Regions from separate parts of the Acidocella sp. C78 genome, predicted to be linked through region 3. Evidence: riboswitches for the same ligand, from Rfam matches in the RefSeq annotation. Region 3 holds a riboswitch; each other region holds the start of a gene.

Region 1 (5,282 bases), on a different contig from region 3:
GAAGATCGCCGGCAGCCCGGCGCTGATCGCGCCCATGATGGTGGCCGGCGTGGTCTTGTCGCAGCCGCCCATCAGCACCGCGCCGTCCACCGGCAGCGAGCGCAGGCTTTCCTCGACCTCCATCGCGAGCAGGTTGCGATAGAGCATCGTCGTCGGCTTCACGAAATTCTCCGGCAGCGCCATCACCGGAATCTCGACCGGAAAGCCGCCCGCCTGCAGCACGCCGCGGCGGATCGCCTCGACGCGCTGGGGGAAATGGCCGTGGCAGTGGGCGAGGCCGCTCCAGGTGTTGACGATGGCGATGACCGGCTTGCCGGCGTAATCCTCGGGCGCGTGGCCGAGCTGCTTGATCCGCGAGCGATGGCCGAAGCTGCGCAGGTCGGACGCCCCGAACCAGCGATGGCTGCGCAGCTCCTCGGGCGTCTTGCGCGGCTTGGTCATCGTCGTTCTCCTCGCGTGCCGGCGCCGCGCGGCGCGGTGCCTTCGCACTTTTCTGGAGTCGCGGCGCGCGGGATGCAAGCCCGCCATTGCAAGTGGATGCAAGCCCGCCCTGCCGGCGTGGCCGTGCCGGCAGGGCGGCCGGGCGTCACGCCGCCGCGGCCTCGGCCCGCAGCCGGCGCGCGGCGCCGACCAGGTTTTCCAGCGCCGGCACCACCTCGCGCCAGTTGCGGGTCTTGAGCCCGCAATCCGGGTTCACCCAGAGCTGCTCGTCCGCCAGCTTTTCCCGGGCGAGGCGGAGCAGGGCGAGGATTTCCGCCTCGGGCGGAACGCGCGGGCTGTGGATGTCCCACACGCCGGGGCCGATTTCGGCCGGATAGGCGTGGGCGCCGTCGCGGGCGAAGGCCTCCAGCAGGTCCATCCGGCTGCGCGCGGTCTCGATCGAGATCGCGTCCGCGTCCATGGCGGCGATGGCCGGCATGATGTCGTGGAACTCGGCGTAGCACATGTGGGTGTGGATCGCCGTGTCGTCGCGGACCGCGGCGGTGGCGAGGCGGAAGCAGGACACCGCCCAGCGCAGATAGGCGCCGCGATCGGCGTCGCGCAGCGGCAGGCCCTCGCGCAGGGCCGGCTCGTCCACCTGGATGATGGGCAGGCCGGCGGCATCGAGATCGGCCACCTCGTCGCGCAGGGCCAGCGCGATCTGGCGGCAGACGGCCTCGCGCGGCAGGTCGTCGCGGACGAACGACCATTGCAGCATCGTCACCGGCCCGGTCAGCATCCCCTTCACCGGGCGGGCGGTGAGCGACTGGGCGTGGCGCGCCCAGCGCACCGTCATCGGCCGGGGCCGCGCGACATCGCCCCAGATGATCGGCGGGGCGACGCAGCGGCTACCATAGGACTGCACCCAGCCATGCCGGGTGAAGGCGAAGCCGTCGAGCTGCTCGCCGAAATACTTGACCATGTCGTTGCGCTCGAATTCGCCATGCACCAGCACGTCGAGCCCGATCCGTTCCTGCACGCGGATCGCATCCTCGGTCCAGGTCGCGATCGCTTCATCGTATGCGGCGGCGCTGATCTCGCCGCGGGCGTGCGCCGCCCGGGTCCGGCGCACGCCGGCGGTTTGTGGCAGCGAGCCGATCGTCGTGGTCGGGAAGGCGGGCAGGTCGAGGCGCTGGCGCTGCAAGGCCCGCCGCGAGGCGTGCGGCAGCGCGCGGGATTCCATCGCCGCTGTCGCGGTGAGCAGCCGGGCGGCGACGTCCGGCCGGTGGACGCGGGCGCTTTCGGCGCGGCTGCGGCGGGCCGCATCGGCGATCTCCAGCGCCTCGGCGATCGCGCTCTCGCCCTCGTCGAGGCCGCGGGCGATGGTGGCGATCTCGGCGAGTTTCTGGGTGGCGAAGGCGAGCCACGGGCGGATCGCCGGGTCGAGCCGGTCTTCCTGCGCGAGATCGACCGGCACATGCAGCAGGCTGCAACTCGGCGCGATCATCAGCCGCTCGGTGCCGCCGAGCGCGCGCACCGCCTCGCGCGCGGTGGCGAGGGCGGCGCGCAGATCCGCCCGCCAGACATTCCGCCCGTCGATCAGGCCGAGCGAGAGATGGCGCGCCGGGCCGATCGCAGCGAGGGTGGGCGCGAGATCGGCGCGGCCGCGCACGAGGTCGAGATGCAGGCCGGCGACCGGCAAAGCGAGCGCCGTGGGCAGGTTGTCGGCCATCGGCGCGAAATAGCTCGCGAGCAGCAGGCGCGGCGTGGCGCCGCGGGCGAGGGTTTCATAGGCAAGGGTCAGCGCCGCACGGGCCCGCCCCGAGAGGTCGAGTGCCAGAACCGGCTCGTCCATCTGCACCCAGGCGCAGCCCTCGGCGGCCAGTTCCGCCAGCACCTGCGCGTAGCAGGGCAGCAGGCGGGCGAGCAGGTCGAGCGGGTCGGAGCCGTCATCGGTCTTGGCGAGCAGCAGGAACGAGACCGGGCCGAGCAGCACCGGCCGGGTGCGGCGGTGGCCGGCCAGCGCCTCGCGGAACTGCTCCAGCGGGCGGTTGGCGGTAAGGGTGAAGCGCTGCCCGGCGGACAGACGGGGCACGAGGTAGTGATAATTCGTGTCGAACCACTTGGTCATTTCGAGCGCGGGCAGGCCGGACGGCGCATCGTGCCCGCCGGCGCCGCGGGCGAGGGCGAAATAGGTCGCGAGCGACACCTCCCCCCCGCGCCAGCCATAGCCCGGCGGGATGGCGCCGAACATGCAGGCGGTATCGAGCACATGGTCGTAGAGCGGGGCGTCGTTGGAGGGGATGTGGCCGATGCCCAGCCCCTGTTGCAGCGCCTGGGACTCGGCGCGCAGCGCCCTCGCGGCATCGCGCAGGGCGGTTTCGGACAGCTCGCCCGCCCAATGCGCCTCAAGCGCCGCTTTCAGCTCGCGCCGGCGGCCGATGCGGGGAAACCCGAGATTGGTGGCGATGCTCATGCGCTCTCTCCCTGGCGAGAGAGGGGACGCGCGCGGCAGGCGCTGCCGCTGATACGTGCAGTCATGGGTCGGCTCCGGCTTCCGGTGCACCCCGCCCGGCAGCATGGTTGGTGCGACACCGGCAGGTCTCCTGGCTCGCGGCTCGACGCTGGTGGCCCTGCCTTCCCAAACCGGTTCGGGTTCAGTGGCTCGCCCTTGCGGGGCGGACGGACCACCGGCTCGCCGCTGACAGTTGCGGGGGCAGCCATCGACTTGCTTCCGGGACAATGAAGCCCGGCCGAAGCGCACGATGTTCCCTTTTCACCCGCTCGCGCGGGACCGGTGACCGGACTGATATGCCGGCTTGGGCCGCGCGCGGCAAGGGCGGGCTGTCGGGCGTGGCCGGATGGCGCTCTGGCGGCGGCGGCGCGCCGGGTGCAGATTGGGGGGACAGAAGGAGACATGGACCATGGCCGACACGCACGAGATCGTCCTGCGGCAGATCGAGAATTTCCGGTTCGAGACCACATTCGCCGGCGCCTTGCCGACGCTGGTCTCCGACGAGCCGCCGCCGCTCGGCGGCGGGGCGGGGCCGGAGCCGGTGCAGCTGCTGCTCGCGGCGGTGGGCTCGTGCATGTCGTCCAGCTTTCATTTCGCGATGACCAAGTTCCGCGAGACGCCGGGGACGATCACCACCACCGCGCGGGCGACGGTGGACCGCGACGAGACCCGGCGGTTGCGGGTGCAGGCGATCCATGTCGCCATCGGTTTCGCCGCCGAGGCGGGAACGATCGGGCATTTGCAGCGGATTCTCGACCAGTTCGAGCAGTTCTGCACCGTCGGCGCCTCGGTCGCGCGCGGAATCCCGATCGAGGTGAGCGTGACCGACGGCAGCGGCGCGAGGGTCAAGGGCTGAGGCGGCAACGGAGCGAAATCAGTTTGTTACGAGCCTGGCTTCGCGCGAGTTGTCCACAGAAATCTGAATAAGCCTGTGGACAAGCGCGGGGGGAATCCGCAAGCTCGCGCTCCGCGTGCGGCAGGTTAACGATTTTCGCCCCGCGCGCCCCGGCATCTTGCATCCGCAGGGGACATGTGCGCAGAACGCACGAATGCCCAGTGCCCCAGACGAGACCGTTGCATCGCCCCTGCCGCGCCCGAGCGTGACCAACCCGCGCGACCACGTGGAGAGTTTCGCGCGCGGGCTGGCGATATTGTGCGCCTTCGGGCCGGAGCGGCCGAAAATGACGCTGTCGGACGCCGCCCGCGTCACCGGGTTGCAGCGCTCGGCGGCGCGGCGGTTTCTGCTCACGCTGTGCGACCTCGGCTATGCGGTGCAGACCGAGCGGTGGTTCACGCTCACGCCGCGGGTGCTGGAGCTGGGCTATGCCTATCTCGGCAGCCTGCGCTTTCCCGAACTCATCGAACCCTATCTGACCGGGCTGACCCAGCGGCTGGGCGAATCCAGCTCGGCGGCGGTGCTGGACGGGACCGACATCGTCTATGTCGCGCGGTCGGCGGCGCCGCAGCGGCTGATGGCGCTCTCGCTCGGGGTCGGCACGAGGCTGCCGGCGCATGCGACCTCGATGGGCCAGGCGCTGCTCGCGACGCTGAGCGACGACGAGGTGCGCGCGCGGTATGGGCGCGGGACGCTGCCGGGCTTCACGCAGGCGACCATCACCGACCCGGCGCTGCTGCTCGACCGGCTGGCGGCGGTGCGGCGGGACGGATTCGCGCTCAACGACCAGGAGCTGGAACTCGGCCTGCGCTCGGTCGCGGTCGCGGTGCCGGGCAAGGGGTCGCGGCAGGCGGTGGCGCTCAATGTCGCCACCAACGTGGCGCGGGTGTCGCATGACGAGGTGATGCGCCGCATCGTGCCCGCGATCCGCGAGGCGGCGGCGCAATGCGCGCGGGCGGTCGCCCTGCTCGGCTGAGCGGGGACGCCGGCTGAAGGGCGGCGGAACCGGATTACCAGCATGGCGGGCCGCGCGGGCGCTCGCGCCGGCGCAGCCAGGCGGGCGGGCGGAAGCGGCGCGGCAGTTTCGCGTCCGCCTCGTCGGCGCGGGCTTGTGTGGTTTCGGGTTTGGGGCGTCGCTTGCGCGGGCGCTGGGGCAGGCGGAGCGCGGCCGGGAGCTTGAGGCCGAGGGTGCGGCAGAGCGGGCGGAGGATGCGGCCGAAGCGCGGATCGGCGGCGATGCGGCGCTGCAATTCGGGTTCGGCGAGCAGGGCGCGGAGCTGGCCGGCGGCGGCGACGGCCTCGGGGACCGGCGCGAGCAGCCAGGCGGGGCGGCGGGGCAAGGCGAGCCTTGCGCGATCCACCGGCCGGCGCTCGCGGTGGCGAGTGGGACGCGGACGCGGAGCAGAAACCTGGTTATCGCAGAGGCGGATCAAAAATGTGGCGTAGCGGCGT
Region 2 (5,282 bases), on a different contig from region 3:
AACCAGAGTGGTCGCGGGGCGGTATTTTCGTTCTTTCATGATCCGTCTATATCGTGCCGGCGTGGGACGGCAACCCACATGCGGCATGGGCCAGACCGGAGGATCGCAAAGGGCTGGTTTGCAACGGCGGTCAGACGGCGCCGAGCGCGGAGGCGGCAGGCGCTGGCTGGCGCAGCCAGCGATCGAGCATGGGAATGATCCGCTTTGCCGGCTGAAATCCTTCGGTGACGATCACGTAGCGCCGATCCGGCTCCTTTGCGGCGACAAGGGTCGGAAAGCCGACGATGCCGGATTTCTGCGTCAGCGCGAAGTCTTGCCGCGTTTCCGCGCCAAGGTCGTCGGAGCGGAGCAGATCCCGGAAAATCTCCGCGCCGAACCCCTGGCGCGCCGCGATTCCCGCCAGCACCACCGGATCCGTCACATCCTCGTTGCATAAATAGAAAGACCGCTGGATGTTGCCCAGAAGGATGAACGCGTCCTCCGCCGAGCGGCGACGGGCTGCGACAATGGCACGACAAGCCATTTCGCTATCGTAGAAAAAGCCTTCGCGGTCGAAAAACGCATGATCGAAGGGCTGCCCGGACGCGTCTTGCACCCGCTCCCAATGGGCTGACGTCAGACTTTTCGCCGCCGCATCCATGGGCGAACGCACGTCTCGCCGCAGGCCGCCGAGAACGATGCGAATGCTCGTCCGGCGGGCATAGCGTGCGCGAATCTCATCCATCACCGGCGCAAAACCCCAGCACCATGCGCACATCGGATCGATAAAGTAGACGAGAGAGGTTTCATATATCATACGTCACACCATATGTGCCAATCCGCCGCGCCGGACGGGTTGTTTTATAATGATCGGTTTATTATATTGGAATTGGTAATGCAGTCGAGATCAAGAGTAATATGCCACGCCCACGCCTCCTGACTGACGATGACGTTCTCGACCGGGCAATCCCGGTCTTCAGACAGAATGGCTACGCAGGCACGTCTCTACGCGACCTGACGGAGGCAACCGGTCTCAGCGCGGCCGCGCTGTACCATCGGTATGGCGACAAGGACGGCCTGTTCCGCGCGGCGCTCGAGCGCTACGCTGATGACGGCTTGACGCCTGTTCTTGAAGAGCTCGCCGCGAATTCCGACCCGATCGCCTCGATTGCCGATTTTCTCGGCCAGATCCGCGACCTTTCGCGGGACGATCCGCTACATCTCGGCTGCCTGCTGGTGAACACGGCGATGGATGGCGGCCCCCTGTCCCCTGAAGCGAGGACGATCGTCGCGACGCGTCTTGGCGACGTTCAGCGGTTTTTCCAGGAACGGCTTGAACACGCCCAGGAGGCCGGGCATTTGCCGGCCGGCATGAACGCCGCCACACAGGCCGAGCTGCTGTTGGGCACCGTTGTCGCGCTGCGCACTTTCGCGCGGCTCGACCCCGATCCTGGCCGGCTGGACCGCCTTGTCGATGACGCCGTGAGCAGACTCACGAGGCCCGCGCCCACATCCATATGAACACATGCACCACCCGGACACGCCGCCAGTCTCCGCCGGCCTTGCGGCGTTGCTACGCGGAGTGCCGCCTGAGGAGAGCCTGAATGCGTGACCCCCTGAAGCTTTACGATCTCGCCGGCGCGGACGAACGCGTCCGGTTCAGCCCGAATTGCTGGCGCACCCGCTTCGCGCTCGCCCACAAGGGCCTGCCGTGCGAGACCGTGGTCTGGCGGTTCATGGAAAAGGACGCCATCGCATTTTCCGGCCAGGGCAAGGTGCCCGTGCTGGTCGATGGTACCCGGCATGTTCATGACAGCTGGACCATTGCCCTGTACCTTGAGGATGCCTACCCGGATCGTCCGAGCCTGTTCGGCGGCGCCGCCGGCCGCGGCCTCGCCCGCTTCGTGAACCAGTGGACCAGCGAGGCGGTACACCCCGCGATCGCGAAGGTTGTGCTGCCCGACCTCGTGGACATTCTGCACGAGGGCGACCGCGAGTATTTCCGCACGACGCGCGAGGCCGCTTTCGGCACCACGGTGGGCGCGCTGCGGGCGGCGCGCGAGGAGAATCTCGCCGCGCTCCGCGCCACGTTGCGCCCGCTTCGCAGCACGCTGGCCGATCAGAAATTCCTCGCCGGCGACGCTCCGAACTATGCGGACCATGTGGCCTTCAGCGCCTTCCTCTGGGCGCATGCCTCGACCCCGGTAAAGATCCTCGCCGAGGATGACACGCTGCACGCCTGGTGCGGCCGCATGTTCGACGCTTATGACGGGCTGGCACGCAGCCTGCCGGCCGCCGCCTGAACGGGAGACATCCAATGTCCGCGATCGAGGGTATCCGCGCCTGCGTGTTCGACGCCTATGGCACGCTGTTCGATTTCGGCTCCGCCGTCGCCCGCTGTCCGGATGTGCCGGATGACCGGCGCGCCGCGCTGGTGACGCTCTGGCGGGACAAGCAGCTGCAATACACCTGGTTGCGCAGCCTACAGAACCTCTACACCGATTTCGAGACCGTCACCGCCGACGCGCTCGATTTCGCGCTGGAAGCGACCGGCCTCGCCGACCCGAAGCGGCGCGAGTCGCTGCTCGCACTCTATCGTATCGTCTCGGCCTATCCCGAGGTAAAGGCGACGCTGGGCACGCTGAAGGCAAAAGGAATCGCCACGGCGATCCTCTCCAACGGCACTCCCGCGATGCTCGCCGCGGCCATCGCCCATGCCGGGATTGGCGACGAGCTTGACCATGTGCTTTCGGTCGAGGCGGTGGGCGTGTTCAAGACCGATCCGCGCGTCTACCAGATGGTGCCGGCGCGCCTCGGCGTCGAGCGCAAGGAAGTCTGCTTCGTCTCATCCAATGGCTGGGATGCCTACGGCGCCTCGGCCTTCGGCTTCCGTGTCGCCTGGTGCAACCGCGCGAAGCAGCCGGCGGAGCGGCTGCCGGGCACGCCCGACGCCATGATCGGCGATCTGTCCGCCCTGCCCGGCCTGCTCGGCCTCGGCTGAGGCGCCGCTTGCGCCAGCCGGGACGGCGGCGCTAGATTGAGAGCAGGAACCGGTGGCCCGCAAGGGCTGAAACGGGAACGCAGAAGGGCGAAGTTTCGCCCCGTCTGCGGCTGCCCCCGCAACTGTGAGCGGCGAGGCGCGTTCATCCGGGCCATTGCGAGGCGGCACAGACCGCCCGCGAGAAGGCCGAACGCGCCAATGACCCGCGAGCCAGGAGACCGGCCGGTTCCGAGACCATGCGCGCGCATCCGGGCGGGGTGAACCGGGAGCGAAGGGTGAAGTCCCGAAGCCTTCGGTCGCCCTGATGGCAGCGCCCGCCCCGCCGGGCGCCGGACCGGAGACTCCTCATGCGCGACTTCGCGCGACACATATCTTTGATCACCCTGACCTTGTGCGGGGCGCTCGCCACTGCGCACGCCCAGAGCGAGCAGCTTCCCGCCGGCACCGTACCGATCGAAACGGTGACCGCCTCGTATGTGCGGACACCGATCGCCGACACCCCCGCATCGGTCACGGTCATTACCGCGGCCGAATTACGCCGGCGCGGTGTATCCACCATCGCCCAGGCGCTCGCCACCGTCCCCGGGCTGAACGTGGTGCAACTGGGTGGGCCGGGGGCCCAGACCTCGGTCTTCATCGACGGCACGAATTCCGAGGACGTGCTGGTGCTGCGCGATGGCGTGCCGGTCAACGACCCCTCGGTGGCCAACGGCGCGTTCAATTTCGGCAATCCCGGCATTGGCGATATCGCACGGATCGTCGTGGTCCGCGGCCCGATGTCGGGCCTCTACGGTTCGGGCGCGATCGGCGGTGTCATCAACCTGATCAGCAAGCGCGGGCACGGCGCGCCGCATGTCGATTACGACATTGCCGGCGGCTTTCCCGGCCAGGGCGAAGGCAGTGTTACACTTTCCGGCCGGAGCGGGAAGTTTGATTACGCAATCACCGGTTCGCTCATCGAGCAGGCCGGGTTCGACGCGACGGCGCGGCGCCTTGCCGTCTATGCCGGGCATCGCGATCCGTTCCGCTACAAGCTTGGCGCCGTCAATCTCGGCTACACGCCCATCGCCGGCACGCGGATCTCGGTGATCGTCCGCGCCCGGCAGACCGGCAGCCAGTATCCCGATCTCGGCTACCCGATCTTCGATGATCCCTATGAAAACAGCTACGATTCCAACGTTTTTGTTCGCTTCGGGGTGAAATCCCACCTGTTCGACAACCGGCTGACCACCGCGCTCGACATCGCCCATGTCCAGGACGACCGCCGCTACCTCACCTTGTTCGACCCCGCCGACCCCAATCAGTATGCCGGCGACAGCGGCTATCGCGGCGACCGCACAGTGATCCAATGGAACAACGTGGTCCGTCTTCCCGATTTCGGGCCTTTGGCAGGGTCGGACCTCGTGGCCGGCATTGAAAGCATTCACGACACCGCAATCGAGAACCTCAACGAGAATTTTTTCGGATTTCCCTATCTGGCGAGCCTCGACGCCTCGCAATCCACCACCGCCGCGCATCTCGGCGCGCAGACCACCGTGGCGCGCCGCCTTTCGGTGCAGGGCGCCATCCGTGCGGATTCGGTCAGCGGCTACGGCACCGTGGTCACCGAGCGCGGCGGCCTCGTCCTCGCGCTGCCCGCCATCGACACACGGTTGAAAGCCTCGGCGGGCAGCGGCTTTCTCGCCCCCTCACTCTACGACCTGCACGGCATCGACAGTTATGGCTATCACGGTAACCCGAACCTCCACCCCGAACACTCGATCGGCTACCGGTTTGGTTTCGAGACCGTCCTGCCCGCCTTCGGCATGGCCGACGCGGTCACGCTGCGGATGAGCTATTTCCATCAGGACATCTCGAACCTGTTCCAGTACACATCGCTGCCCGACGGCACCAGCACGGAGGAAAACGTCGCCCGCGCCCGCATTCACGGCGTCGAGGCCGGCATCGGCTTCGCGCCGGCGCCCTGGCTCTCCGGCCAGATCGACTACACCCGCACCATCGCCCGTGATGTTGCGACGGGCGCCGCCCTCCTGCGCCGGCCGGAAAACGCCGGATCGCTCACCGTCTCGATCCGTCCCATCCCGGCGCTGTCGATCGAACCCGCCATCCGCTATGTCGGCCGTTTCTCCGATTACCTCTACGCCAATTCCGGCTATCCGGCCGGGATCGGCCTTGCCCGGCCCGGCACGATCGCCAATCTCGCGGTCAACTACCGGGTTAGCCGCGCGCTCACCCTCTTCGCGATCGGCCGCAACCTGACCAACTCGCCCTTCGAGCCGGCAAACGGCGTGCAAATCCCCGG
Region 3 (5,282 bases):
GGTGATGTTTTCCCAGACCATCTCGACGATCCGCCGCCCGGTCGCCGCCGCCATGCGGGCATGGCGCGAATCCGGCGCCGGGATCGAGGTCGCCCCCGGCAAGGTGAGGCCGAGCACCTCGGCGAGCGAGGTCATCGTCATCGCCGTGCCCATCGTCATGCACACGCCGTCCGAGCGGGCGATGCCGGATTCCATGTCTTCCCATTGCGCGTCGGAAATGTTGCCGGCGCGCTTCTCGTCCCAGTACTTCCAGACATCCGAGCCCGAGCCGAGGATGCGCCCGCCCCAGTCGCCGCGCAGCATCGGCCCGGCGGGCATGAAGATCGCCGGCAGCCCGGCGCTGATCGCGCCCATGATGGTGGCCGGCGTGGTCTTGTCGCAGCCGCCCATCAGCACCGCGCCGTCCACCGGCAGCGAGCGCAGGCTTTCCTCGACCTCCATCGCGAGCAGGTTGCGATAGAGCATCGTCGTCGGCTTCACGAAATTCTCCGGCAGCGCCATCACCGGAATCTCGACCGGAAAGCCGCCCGCCTGCAGCACGCCGCGGCGGATCGCCTCGACGCGCTGGGGGAAATGGCCGTGGCAGTGGGCGAGGCCGCTCCAGGTGTTGACGATGGCGATGACCGGCTTGCCGGCGTAATCCTCGGGCGCGTGGCCGAGCTGCTTGATCCGCGAGCGATGGCCGAAGCTGCGCAGGTCGGACGCCCCGAACCAGCGATGGCTGCGCAGCTCCTCGGGCGTCTTGCGCGGCTTGGTCATCGTCGTTCTCCTCGCGTGCCGGCGCCGCGCGGCGCGGTGCCTTCGCACTTTTCTGGAGTCGCGGCGCGCGGGATGCAAGCCCGCCATTGCAAGTGGATGCAAGCCCGCCCTGCCGGCGTGGCCGTGCCGGCAGGGCGGCCGGGCGTCACGCCGCCGCGGCCTCGGCCCGCAGCCGGCGCGCGGCGCCGACCAGGTTTTCCAGCGCCGGCACCACCTCGCGCCAGTTGCGGGTCTTGAGCCCGCAATCCGGGTTCACCCAGAGCTGCTCGTCCGCCAGCTTTTCCCGGGCGAGGCGGAGCAGGGCGAGGATTTCCGCCTCGGGCGGAACGCGCGGGCTGTGGATGTCCCACACGCCGGGGCCGATTTCGGCCGGATAGGCGTGGGCGCCGTCGCGGGCGAAGGCCTCCAGCAGGTCCATCCGGCTGCGCGCGGTCTCGATCGAGATCGCGTCCGCGTCCATGGCGGCGATGGCCGGCATGATGTCGTGGAACTCGGCGTAGCACATGTGGGTGTGGATCGCCGTGTCGTCGCGGACCGCGGCGGTGGCGAGGCGGAAGCAGGACACCGCCCAGCGCAGATAGGCGCCGCGATCGGCGTCGCGCAGCGGCAGGCCCTCGCGCAGGGCCGGCTCGTCCACCTGGATGATGGGCAGGCCGGCGGCATCGAGATCGGCCACCTCGTCGCGCAGGGCCAGCGCGATCTGGCGGCAGACGGCCTCGCGCGGCAGGTCGTCGCGGACGAACGACCATTGCAGCATCGTCACCGGCCCGGTCAGCATCCCCTTCACCGGGCGGGCGGTGAGCGACTGGGCGTGGCGCGCCCAGCGCACCGTCATCGGCCGGGGCCGCGCGACATCGCCCCAGATGATCGGCGGGGCGACGCAGCGGCTACCATAGGACTGCACCCAGCCATGCCGGGTGAAGGCGAAGCCGTCGAGCTGCTCGCCGAAATACTTGACCATGTCGTTGCGCTCGAATTCGCCATGCACCAGCACGTCGAGCCCGATCCGTTCCTGCACGCGGATCGCATCCTCGGTCCAGGTCGCGATCGCTTCATCGTATGCGGCGGCGCTGATCTCGCCGCGGGCGTGCGCCGCCCGGGTCCGGCGCACGCCGGCGGTTTGTGGCAGCGAGCCGATCGTCGTGGTCGGGAAGGCGGGCAGGTCGAGGCGCTGGCGCTGCAAGGCCCGCCGCGAGGCGTGCGGCAGCGCGCGGGATTCCATCGCCGCTGTCGCGGTGAGCAGCCGGGCGGCGACGTCCGGCCGGTGGACGCGGGCGCTTTCGGCGCGGCTGCGGCGGGCCGCATCGGCGATCTCCAGCGCCTCGGCGATCGCGCTCTCGCCCTCGTCGAGGCCGCGGGCGATGGTGGCGATCTCGGCGAGTTTCTGGGTGGCGAAGGCGAGCCACGGGCGGATCGCCGGGTCGAGCCGGTCTTCCTGCGCGAGATCGACCGGCACATGCAGCAGGCTGCAACTCGGCGCGATCATCAGCCGCTCGGTGCCGCCGAGCGCGCGCACCGCCTCGCGCGCGGTGGCGAGGGCGGCGCGCAGATCCGCCCGCCAGACATTCCGCCCGTCGATCAGGCCGAGCGAGAGATGGCGCGCCGGGCCGATCGCAGCGAGGGTGGGCGCGAGATCGGCGCGGCCGCGCACGAGGTCGAGATGCAGGCCGGCGACCGGCAAAGCGAGCGCCGTGGGCAGGTTGTCGGCCATCGGCGCGAAATAGCTCGCGAGCAGCAGGCGCGGCGTGGCGCCGCGGGCGAGGGTTTCATAGGCAAGGGTCAGCGCCGCACGGGCCCGCCCCGAGAGGTCGAGTGCCAGAACCGGCTCGTCCATCTGCACCCAGGCGCAGCCCTCGGCGGCCAGTTCCGCCAGCACCTGCGCGTAGCAGGGCAGCAGGCGGGCGAGCAGGTCGAGCGGGTCGGAGCCGTCATCGGTCTTGGCGAGCAGCAGGAACGAGACCGGGCCGAGCAGCACCGGCCGGGTGCGGCGGTGGCCGGCCAGCGCCTCGCGGAACTGCTCCAGCGGGCGGTTGGCGGTAAGGGTGAAGCGCTGCCCGGCGGACAGACGGGGCACGAGGTAGTGATAATTCGTGTCGAACCACTTGGTCATTTCGAGCGCGGGCAGGCCGGACGGCGCATCGTGCCCGCCGGCGCCGCGGGCGAGGGCGAAATAGGTCGCGAGCGACACCTCCCCCCCGCGCCAGCCATAGCCCGGCGGGATGGCGCCGAACATGCAGGCGGTATCGAGCACATGGTCGTAGAGCGGGGCGTCGTTGGAGGGGATGTGGCCGATGCCCAGCCCCTGTTGCAGCGCCTGGGACTCGGCGCGCAGCGCCCTCGCGGCATCGCGCAGGGCGGTTTCGGACAGCTCGCCCGCCCAATGCGCCTCAAGCGCCGCTTTCAGCTCGCGCCGGCGGCCGATGCGGGGAAACCCGAGATTGGTGGCGATGCTCATGCGCTCTCTCCCTGGCGAGAGAGGGGACGCGCGCGGCAGGCGCTGCCGCTGATACGTGCAGTCATGGGTCGGCTCCGGCTTCCGGTGCACCCCGCCCGGCAGCATGGTTGGTGCGACACCGGCAGGTCTCCTGGCTCGCGGCTCGACGCTGGTGGCCCTGCCTTCCCAAACCGGTTCGGGTTCAGTGGCTCGCCCTTGCGGGGCGGACGGACCACCGGCTCGCCGCTGACAGTTGCGGGGGCAGCCATCGACTTGCTTCCGGGACAATGAAGCCCGGCCGAAGCGCACGATGTTCCCTTTTCACCCGCTCGCGCGGGACCGGTGACCGGACTGATATGCCGGCTTGGGCCGCGCGCGGCAAGGGCGGGCTGTCGGGCGTGGCCGGATGGCGCTCTGGCGGCGGCGGCGCGCCGGGTGCAGATTGGGGGGACAGAAGGAGACATGGACCATGGCCGACACGCACGAGATCGTCCTGCGGCAGATCGAGAATTTCCGGTTCGAGACCACATTCGCCGGCGCCTTGCCGACGCTGGTCTCCGACGAGCCGCCGCCGCTCGGCGGCGGGGCGGGGCCGGAGCCGGTGCAGCTGCTGCTCGCGGCGGTGGGCTCGTGCATGTCGTCCAGCTTTCATTTCGCGATGACCAAGTTCCGCGAGACGCCGGGGACGATCACCACCACCGCGCGGGCGACGGTGGACCGCGACGAGACCCGGCGGTTGCGGGTGCAGGCGATCCATGTCGCCATCGGTTTCGCCGCCGAGGCGGGAACGATCGGGCATTTGCAGCGGATTCTCGACCAGTTCGAGCAGTTCTGCACCGTCGGCGCCTCGGTCGCGCGCGGAATCCCGATCGAGGTGAGCGTGACCGACGGCAGCGGCGCGAGGGTCAAGGGCTGAGGCGGCAACGGAGCGAAATCAGTTTGTTACGAGCCTGGCTTCGCGCGAGTTGTCCACAGAAATCTGAATAAGCCTGTGGACAAGCGCGGGGGGAATCCGCAAGCTCGCGCTCCGCGTGCGGCAGGTTAACGATTTTCGCCCCGCGCGCCCCGGCATCTTGCATCCGCAGGGGACATGTGCGCAGAACGCACGAATGCCCAGTGCCCCAGACGAGACCGTTGCATCGCCCCTGCCGCGCCCGAGCGTGACCAACCCGCGCGACCACGTGGAGAGTTTCGCGCGCGGGCTGGCGATATTGTGCGCCTTCGGGCCGGAGCGGCCGAAAATGACGCTGTCGGACGCCGCCCGCGTCACCGGGTTGCAGCGCTCGGCGGCGCGGCGGTTTCTGCTCACGCTGTGCGACCTCGGCTATGCGGTGCAGACCGAGCGGTGGTTCACGCTCACGCCGCGGGTGCTGGAGCTGGGCTATGCCTATCTCGGCAGCCTGCGCTTTCCCGAACTCATCGAACCCTATCTGACCGGGCTGACCCAGCGGCTGGGCGAATCCAGCTCGGCGGCGGTGCTGGACGGGACCGACATCGTCTATGTCGCGCGGTCGGCGGCGCCGCAGCGGCTGATGGCGCTCTCGCTCGGGGTCGGCACGAGGCTGCCGGCGCATGCGACCTCGATGGGCCAGGCGCTGCTCGCGACGCTGAGCGACGACGAGGTGCGCGCGCGGTATGGGCGCGGGACGCTGCCGGGCTTCACGCAGGCGACCATCACCGACCCGGCGCTGCTGCTCGACCGGCTGGCGGCGGTGCGGCGGGACGGATTCGCGCTCAACGACCAGGAGCTGGAACTCGGCCTGCGCTCGGTCGCGGTCGCGGTGCCGGGCAAGGGGTCGCGGCAGGCGGTGGCGCTCAATGTCGCCACCAACGTGGCGCGGGTGTCGCATGACGAGGTGATGCGCCGCATCGTGCCCGCGATCCGCGAGGCGGCGGCGCAATGCGCGCGGGCGGTCGCCCTGCTCGGCTGAGCGGGGACGCCGGCTGAAGGGCGGCGGAACCGGATTACCAGCATGGCGGGCCGCGCGGGCGCTCGCGCCGGCGCAGCCAGGCGGGCGGGCGGAAGCGGCGCGGCAGTTTCGCGTCCGCCTCGTCGGCGCGGGCTTGTGTGGTTTCGGGTTTGGGGCGT
Region 4 (5,282 bases), on a different contig from region 3:
GGTTGGCCAGCTTGATGGCGAGTTGCGCGCCGTGCAGGATCAGGTGCGCGGCCTCGGCATCGGCACCGGTCAGGGGAAGCGTAATCCCAAGGTGATAGACCTTGTCCGCCGCACGGGCGATGGGGCTTGCCGAAGCGAGGAGAACCGAGCCTGCCGCTCCTCGAAGAGCATTGCGCCTTGAAAGTACCATTCGTCCCGTCCTTCTTGCTTTTGTGATATAGCTGCCATGCGTAAAGTAAACGGCTGATGGATGAAGGCAAGCGATTTTTTTGGAAGGGCCACATCACGACAGGACGTGGAGCGAGCAAAAAAAATGGCGGCCACAAGGCCGCCAAGTTTAGGGAGGAAACGTCCAAGAAAGCAAACAACGTGTTGTTTGCTGCATCGCACTATATGTCGGTTGCCCTGCCTGTTTCAAGTTTTTTGTGCATCGCAACATATGCCTTTCACGAATATGTCGTATGCGGCGCGCCGAGCCGGGATGCGGACATCATCCGCCGATCGTGCCTCTCAGGCCGAAGAGGAAGTTCTGGCCGGGGATTTGCACGCCGTTTGCCGGCTCGAAGGGCGAGTTGGTCAGGTTGCGGCCGATCGCGAAGAGGGTGAGCGCGCGGCTAACCCGGTAGTTGACCGCGAGATTGGCGATCGTGCCGGGCCGGGCAAGGCCGATCCCGGCCGGATAGCCGGAATTGGCGTAGAGGTAATCGGAGAAACGGCCGACATAGCGGATGGCGGGTTCGATCGACAGCGCCGGGATGGGACGGATCGAGACGGTGAGCGATCCGGCGTTTTCCGGCCGGCGCAGGAGGGCGGCGCCCGTCGCAACATCACGGGCGATGGTGCGGGTGTAGTCGATCTGGCCGGAGAGCCAGGGCGCCGGCGCGAAGCCGATGCCGGCCTCGACGCCGTGAATGCGGGCGCGGGCGACGTTTTCCTCCGTGCTGGTGCCGTCGGGCAGCGATGTGTACTGGAACAGGTTCGAGATGTCCTGATGGAAATAGCTCATCCGCAGCGTGACCGCGTCGGCCATGCCGAAGGCGGGCAGGACGGTCTCGAAACCAAACCGGTAGCCGATCGAGTGTTCGGGGTGGAGGTTCGGGTTACCGTGATAGCCATAACTGTCGATGCCGTGCAGGTCGTAGAGTGAGGGGGCGAGAAAGCCGCTGCCCGCCGAGGCTTTCAACCGTGTGTCGATGGCGGGCAGCGCGAGGACGAGGCCGCCGCGCTCGGTGACCACGGTGCCGTAGCCGCTGACCGAATCCGCACGGATGGCGCCCTGCACCGAAAGGCGGCGCGCCACGGTGGTCTGCGCGCCGAGATGCGCGGCGGTGGTGGATTGCGAGGCGTCGAGGCTCGCCAGATAGGGAAATCCGAAAAAATTCTCGTTGAGGTTCTCGATTGCGGTGTCGTGAATGCTTTCAATGCCGGCCACGAGGTCCGACCCTGCCAAAGGCCCGAAATCGGGAAGACGGACCACGTTGTTCCATTGGATCACTGTGCGGTCGCCGCGATAGCCGCTGTCGCCGGCATACTGATTGGGGTCGGCGGGGTCGAACAAGGTGAGGTAGCGGCGGTCGTCCTGGACATGGGCGATGTCGAGCGCGGTGGTCAGCCGGTTGTCGAACAGGTGGGATTTCACCCCGAAGCGAACAAAAACGTTGGAATCGTAGCTGTTTTCATAGGGATCATCGAAGATCGGGTAGCCGAGATCGGGATACTGGCTGCCGGTCTGCCGGGCGCGGACGATCACCGAGATCCGCGTGCCGGCGATGGGCGTGTAGCCGAGATTGACGGCGCCAAGCTTGTAGCGGAACGGATCGCGATGCCCGGCATAGACGGCAAGGCGCCGCGCCGTCGCGTCGAACCCGGCCTGCTCGATGAGCGAACCGGTGATTGCGTAATCAAACTTCCCGCTCCGGCCGGAAAGTGTAACACTGCCTTCGCCCTGGCCGGGAAAGCCGCCGGCAATGTCGTAATCGACATGCGGCGCGCCGTGCCCGCGCTTGCTGATCAGGTTGATGACACCGCCGATCGCGCCCGAACCGTAGAGGCCCGACATCGGGCCGCGGACCACGACGATCCGTGCGATATCGCCAATGCCGGGATTGCCGAAATTGAACGCGCCGTTGGCCACCGAGGGGTCGTTGACCGGCACGCCATCGCGCAGCACCAGCACGTCCTCGGAATTCGTGCCGTCGATGAAGACCGAGGTCTGGGCCCCCGGCCCACCCAGTTGCACCACGTTCAGCCCGGGGACGGTGGCGAGCGCCTGGGCGATGGTGGATACACCGCGCCGGCGTAATTCGGCCGCGGTAATGACCGTGACCGATGCGGGGGTGTCGGCGATCGGTGTCCGCACATACGAGGCGGTCACCGTTTCGATCGGTACGGTGCCGGCGGGAAGCTGCTCGCTCTGGGCGTGCGCAGTGGCGAGCGCCCCGCACAAGGTCAGGGTGATCAAAGATATGTGTCGCGCGAAGTCGCGCATGAGGAGTCTCCGGTCCGGCGCCCGGCGGGGCGGGCGCTGCCATCAGGGCGACCGAAGGCTTCGGGACTTCACCCTTCGCTCCCGGTTCACCCCGCCCGGATGCGCGCGCATGGTCTCGGAACCGGCCGGTCTCCTGGCTCGCGGGTCATTGGCGCGTTCGGCCTTCTCGCGGGCGGTCTGTGCCGCCTCGCAATGGCCCGGATGAACGCGCCTCGCCGCTCACAGTTGCGGGGGCAGCCGCAGACGGGGCGAAACTTCGCCCTTCTGCGTTCCCGTTTCAGCCCTTGCGGGCCACCGGTTCCTGCTCTCAATCTAGCGCCGCCGTCCCGGCTGGCGCAAGCGGCGCCTCAGCCGAGGCCGAGCAGGCCGGGCAGGGCGGACAGATCGCCGATCATGGCGTCGGGCGTGCCCGGCAGCCGCTCCGCCGGCTGCTTCGCGCGGTTGCACCAGGCGACACGGAAGCCGAAGGCCGAGGCGCCGTAGGCATCCCAGCCATTGGATGAGACGAAGCAGACTTCCTTGCGCTCGACGCCGAGGCGCGCCGGCACCATCTGGTAGACGCGCGGATCGGTCTTGAACACGCCCACCGCCTCGACCGAAAGCACATGGTCAAGCTCGTCGCCAATCCCGGCATGGGCGATGGCCGCGGCGAGCATCGCGGGAGTGCCGTTGGAGAGGATCGCCGTGGCGATTCCTTTTGCCTTCAGCGTGCCCAGCGTCGCCTTTACCTCGGGATAGGCCGAGACGATACGATAGAGTGCGAGCAGCGACTCGCGCCGCTTCGGGTCGGCGAGGCCGGTCGCTTCCAGCGCGAAATCGAGCGCGTCGGCGGTGACGGTCTCGAAATCGGTGTAGAGGTTCTGTAGGCTGCGCAACCAGGTGTATTGCAGCTGCTTGTCCCGCCAGAGCGTCACCAGCGCGGCGCGCCGGTCATCCGGCACATCCGGACAGCGGGCGACGGCGGAGCCGAAATCGAACAGCGTGCCATAGGCGTCGAACACGCAGGCGCGGATACCCTCGATCGCGGACATTGGATGTCTCCCGTTCAGGCGGCGGCCGGCAGGCTGCGTGCCAGCCCGTCATAAGCGTCGAACATGCGGCCGCACCAGGCGTGCAGCGTGTCATCCTCGGCGAGGATCTTTACCGGGGTCGAGGCATGCGCCCAGAGGAAGGCGCTGAAGGCCACATGGTCCGCATAGTTCGGAGCGTCGCCGGCGAGGAATTTCTGATCGGCCAGCGTGCTGCGAAGCGGGCGCAACGTGGCGCGGAGCGCGGCGAGATTCTCCTCGCGCGCCGCCCGCAGCGCGCCCACCGTGGTGCCGAAAGCGGCCTCGCGCGTCGTGCGGAAATACTCGCGGTCGCCCTCGTGCAGAATGTCCACGAGGTCGGGCAGCACAACCTTCGCGATCGCGGGGTGTACCGCCTCGCTGGTCCACTGGTTCACGAAGCGGGCGAGGCCGCGGCCGGCGGCGCCGCCGAACAGGCTCGGACGATCCGGGTAGGCATCCTCAAGGTACAGGGCAATGGTCCAGCTGTCATGAACATGCCGGGTACCATCGACCAGCACGGGCACCTTGCCCTGGCCGGAAAATGCGATGGCGTCCTTTTCCATGAACCGCCAGACCACGGTCTCGCACGGCAGGCCCTTGTGGGCGAGCGCGAAGCGGGTGCGCCAGCAATTCGGGCTGAACCGGACGCGTTCGTCCGCGCCGGCGAGATCGTAAAGCTTCAGGGGGTCACGCATTCAGGCTCTCCTCAGGCGGCACTCCGCGTAGCAACGCCGCAAGGCCGGCGGAGACTGGCGGCGTGTCCGGGTGGTGCATGTGTTCATATGGATGTGGGCGCGGGCCTCGTGAGTCTGCTCACGGCGTCATCGACAAGGCGGTCCAGCCGGCCAGGATCGGGGTCGAGCCGCGCGAAAGTGCGCAGCGCGACAACGGTGCCCAACAGCAGCTCGGCCTGTGTGGCGGCGTTCATGCCGGCCGGCAAATGCCCGGCCTCCTGGGCGTGTTCAAGCCGTTCCTGGAAAAACCGCTGAACGTCGCCAAGACGCGTCGCGACGATCGTCCTCGCTTCAGGGGACAGGGGGCCGCCATCCATCGCCGTGTTCACCAGCAGGCAGCCGAGATGTAGCGGATCGTCCCGCGAAAGGTCGCGGATCTGGCCGAGAAAATCGGCAATCGAGGCGATCGGGTCGGAATTCGCGGCGAGCTCTTCAAGAACAGGCGTCAAGCCGTCATCAGCGTAGCGCTCGAGCGCCGCGCGGAACAGGCCGTCCTTGTCGCCATACCGATGGTACAGCGCGGCCGCGCTGAGACCGGTTGCCTCCGTCAGGTCGCGTAGAGACGTGCCTGCGTAGCCATTCTGTCTGAAGACCGGGATTGCCCGGTCGAGAACGTCATCGTCAGTCAGGAGGCGTGGGCGTGGCATATTACTCTTGATCTCGACTGCATTACCAATTCCAATATAATAAACCGATCATTATAAAACAACCCGTCCGGCGCGGCGGATTGGCACATATGGTGTGACGTATGATATATGAAACCTCTCTCGTCTACTTTATCGATCCGATGTGCGCATGGTGCTGGGGTTTTGCGCCGGTGATGGATGAGATTCGCGCACGCTATGCCCGCCGGACGAGCATTCGCATCGTTCTCGGCGGCCTGCGGCGAGACGTGCGTTCGCCCATGGATGCGGCGGCGAAAAGTCTGACGTCAGCCCATTGGGAGCGGGTGCAAGACGCGTCCGGGCAGCCCTTCGATCATGCGTTTTTCGACCGCGAAGGCTTTTTCTA

What was found. Region 3 has a riboswitch for cobalamin ahead of metE (5-methyltetrahydropteroyltriglutamate--homocysteine S-methyltransferase). Riboswitches for the same ligand answer to the same signal wherever they lie in the genome.
Region 1: it holds a riboswitch for cobalamin, as region 3 does, so the genes downstream of both, metE (5-methyltetrahydropteroyltriglutamate--homocysteine S-methyltransferase) here and metE (5-methyltetrahydropteroyltriglutamate--homocysteine S-methyltransferase) in region 3, are expected to answer to the same signal.
Region 2: it holds a riboswitch for cobalamin, as region 3 does, so the genes downstream of both, ACIDOCELLA78_RS84750 (TonB-dependent siderophore receptor) here and metE (5-methyltetrahydropteroyltriglutamate--homocysteine S-methyltransferase) in region 3, are expected to answer to the same signal.
Region 4: it holds a riboswitch for cobalamin, as region 3 does, so the genes downstream of both, ACIDOCELLA78_RS000000101065 (TonB-dependent siderophore receptor) here and metE (5-methyltetrahydropteroyltriglutamate--homocysteine S-methyltransferase) in region 3, are expected to answer to the same signal.

Annotation. Positions count from the first base shown of each region.
Region 1 is NZ_CAJQZK010000038.1:9,656-14,937, forward strand. Features, by position in the region: gene araD (L-arabinonate dehydratase) at 1-441, opposite strand, end outside; gene metE (5-methyltetrahydropteroyltriglutamate--homocysteine S-methyltransferase) at 587-2,896, opposite strand; cobalamin riboswitch at 2,999-3,234, opposite strand; gene ACIDOCELLA78_RS000000111930 (OsmC family protein) at 3,345-3,791, shown strand; gene ACIDOCELLA78_RS000000111935 (IclR family transcriptional regulator C-terminal domain-containing protein) at 3,985-4,806, shown strand; gene ACIDOCELLA78_RS000000111940 (hypothetical protein) at 4,841-5,282, opposite strand, start outside.
Region 2 is NZ_CAJQZK010000064.1:99,975-105,256, reverse strand. Features, by position in the region: gene metZ (O-succinylhomoserine sulfhydrylase) at 1-39, opposite strand, end outside; gene ACIDOCELLA78_RS84770 (DsbA family protein) at 131-796, opposite strand; gene ACIDOCELLA78_RS84765 (TetR/AcrR family transcriptional regulator) at 898-1,500, shown strand; gene ACIDOCELLA78_RS84760 (glutathione S-transferase family protein) at 1,584-2,282, shown strand; gene ACIDOCELLA78_RS84755 (haloacid dehalogenase type II) at 2,297-2,980, shown strand; cobalamin riboswitch at 3,014-3,222, shown strand; gene ACIDOCELLA78_RS84750 (TonB-dependent siderophore receptor) at 3,328-5,282, shown strand, end outside.
Region 3 is NZ_CAJQZK010000097.1:9,338-14,619, forward strand. Features, by position in the region: gene araD (L-arabinonate dehydratase) at 1-759, opposite strand, end outside; gene metE (5-methyltetrahydropteroyltriglutamate--homocysteine S-methyltransferase) at 905-3,214, opposite strand; cobalamin riboswitch at 3,317-3,552, opposite strand; gene ACIDOCELLA78_RS95615 (OsmC family protein) at 3,663-4,109, shown strand; gene ACIDOCELLA78_RS95620 (IclR family transcriptional regulator C-terminal domain-containing protein) at 4,303-5,124, shown strand; gene ACIDOCELLA78_RS95625 (hypothetical protein) at 5,159-5,282, opposite strand, start outside.
Region 4 is NZ_CAJQZK010000004.1:99,442-104,723, forward strand. Features, by position in the region: gene ACIDOCELLA78_RS000000101060 (branched-chain amino acid ABC transporter substrate-binding protein) at 1-190, opposite strand, end outside; gene ACIDOCELLA78_RS000000101065 (TonB-dependent siderophore receptor) at 491-2,488, opposite strand; cobalamin riboswitch at 2,594-2,802, opposite strand; gene ACIDOCELLA78_RS000000101070 (haloacid dehalogenase type II) at 2,836-3,519, opposite strand; gene ACIDOCELLA78_RS000000101075 (glutathione S-transferase family protein) at 3,534-4,232, opposite strand; gene ACIDOCELLA78_RS000000101080 (TetR/AcrR family transcriptional regulator) at 4,316-4,918, opposite strand; gene ACIDOCELLA78_RS000000101085 (DsbA family protein) at 5,020-5,282, shown strand, end outside.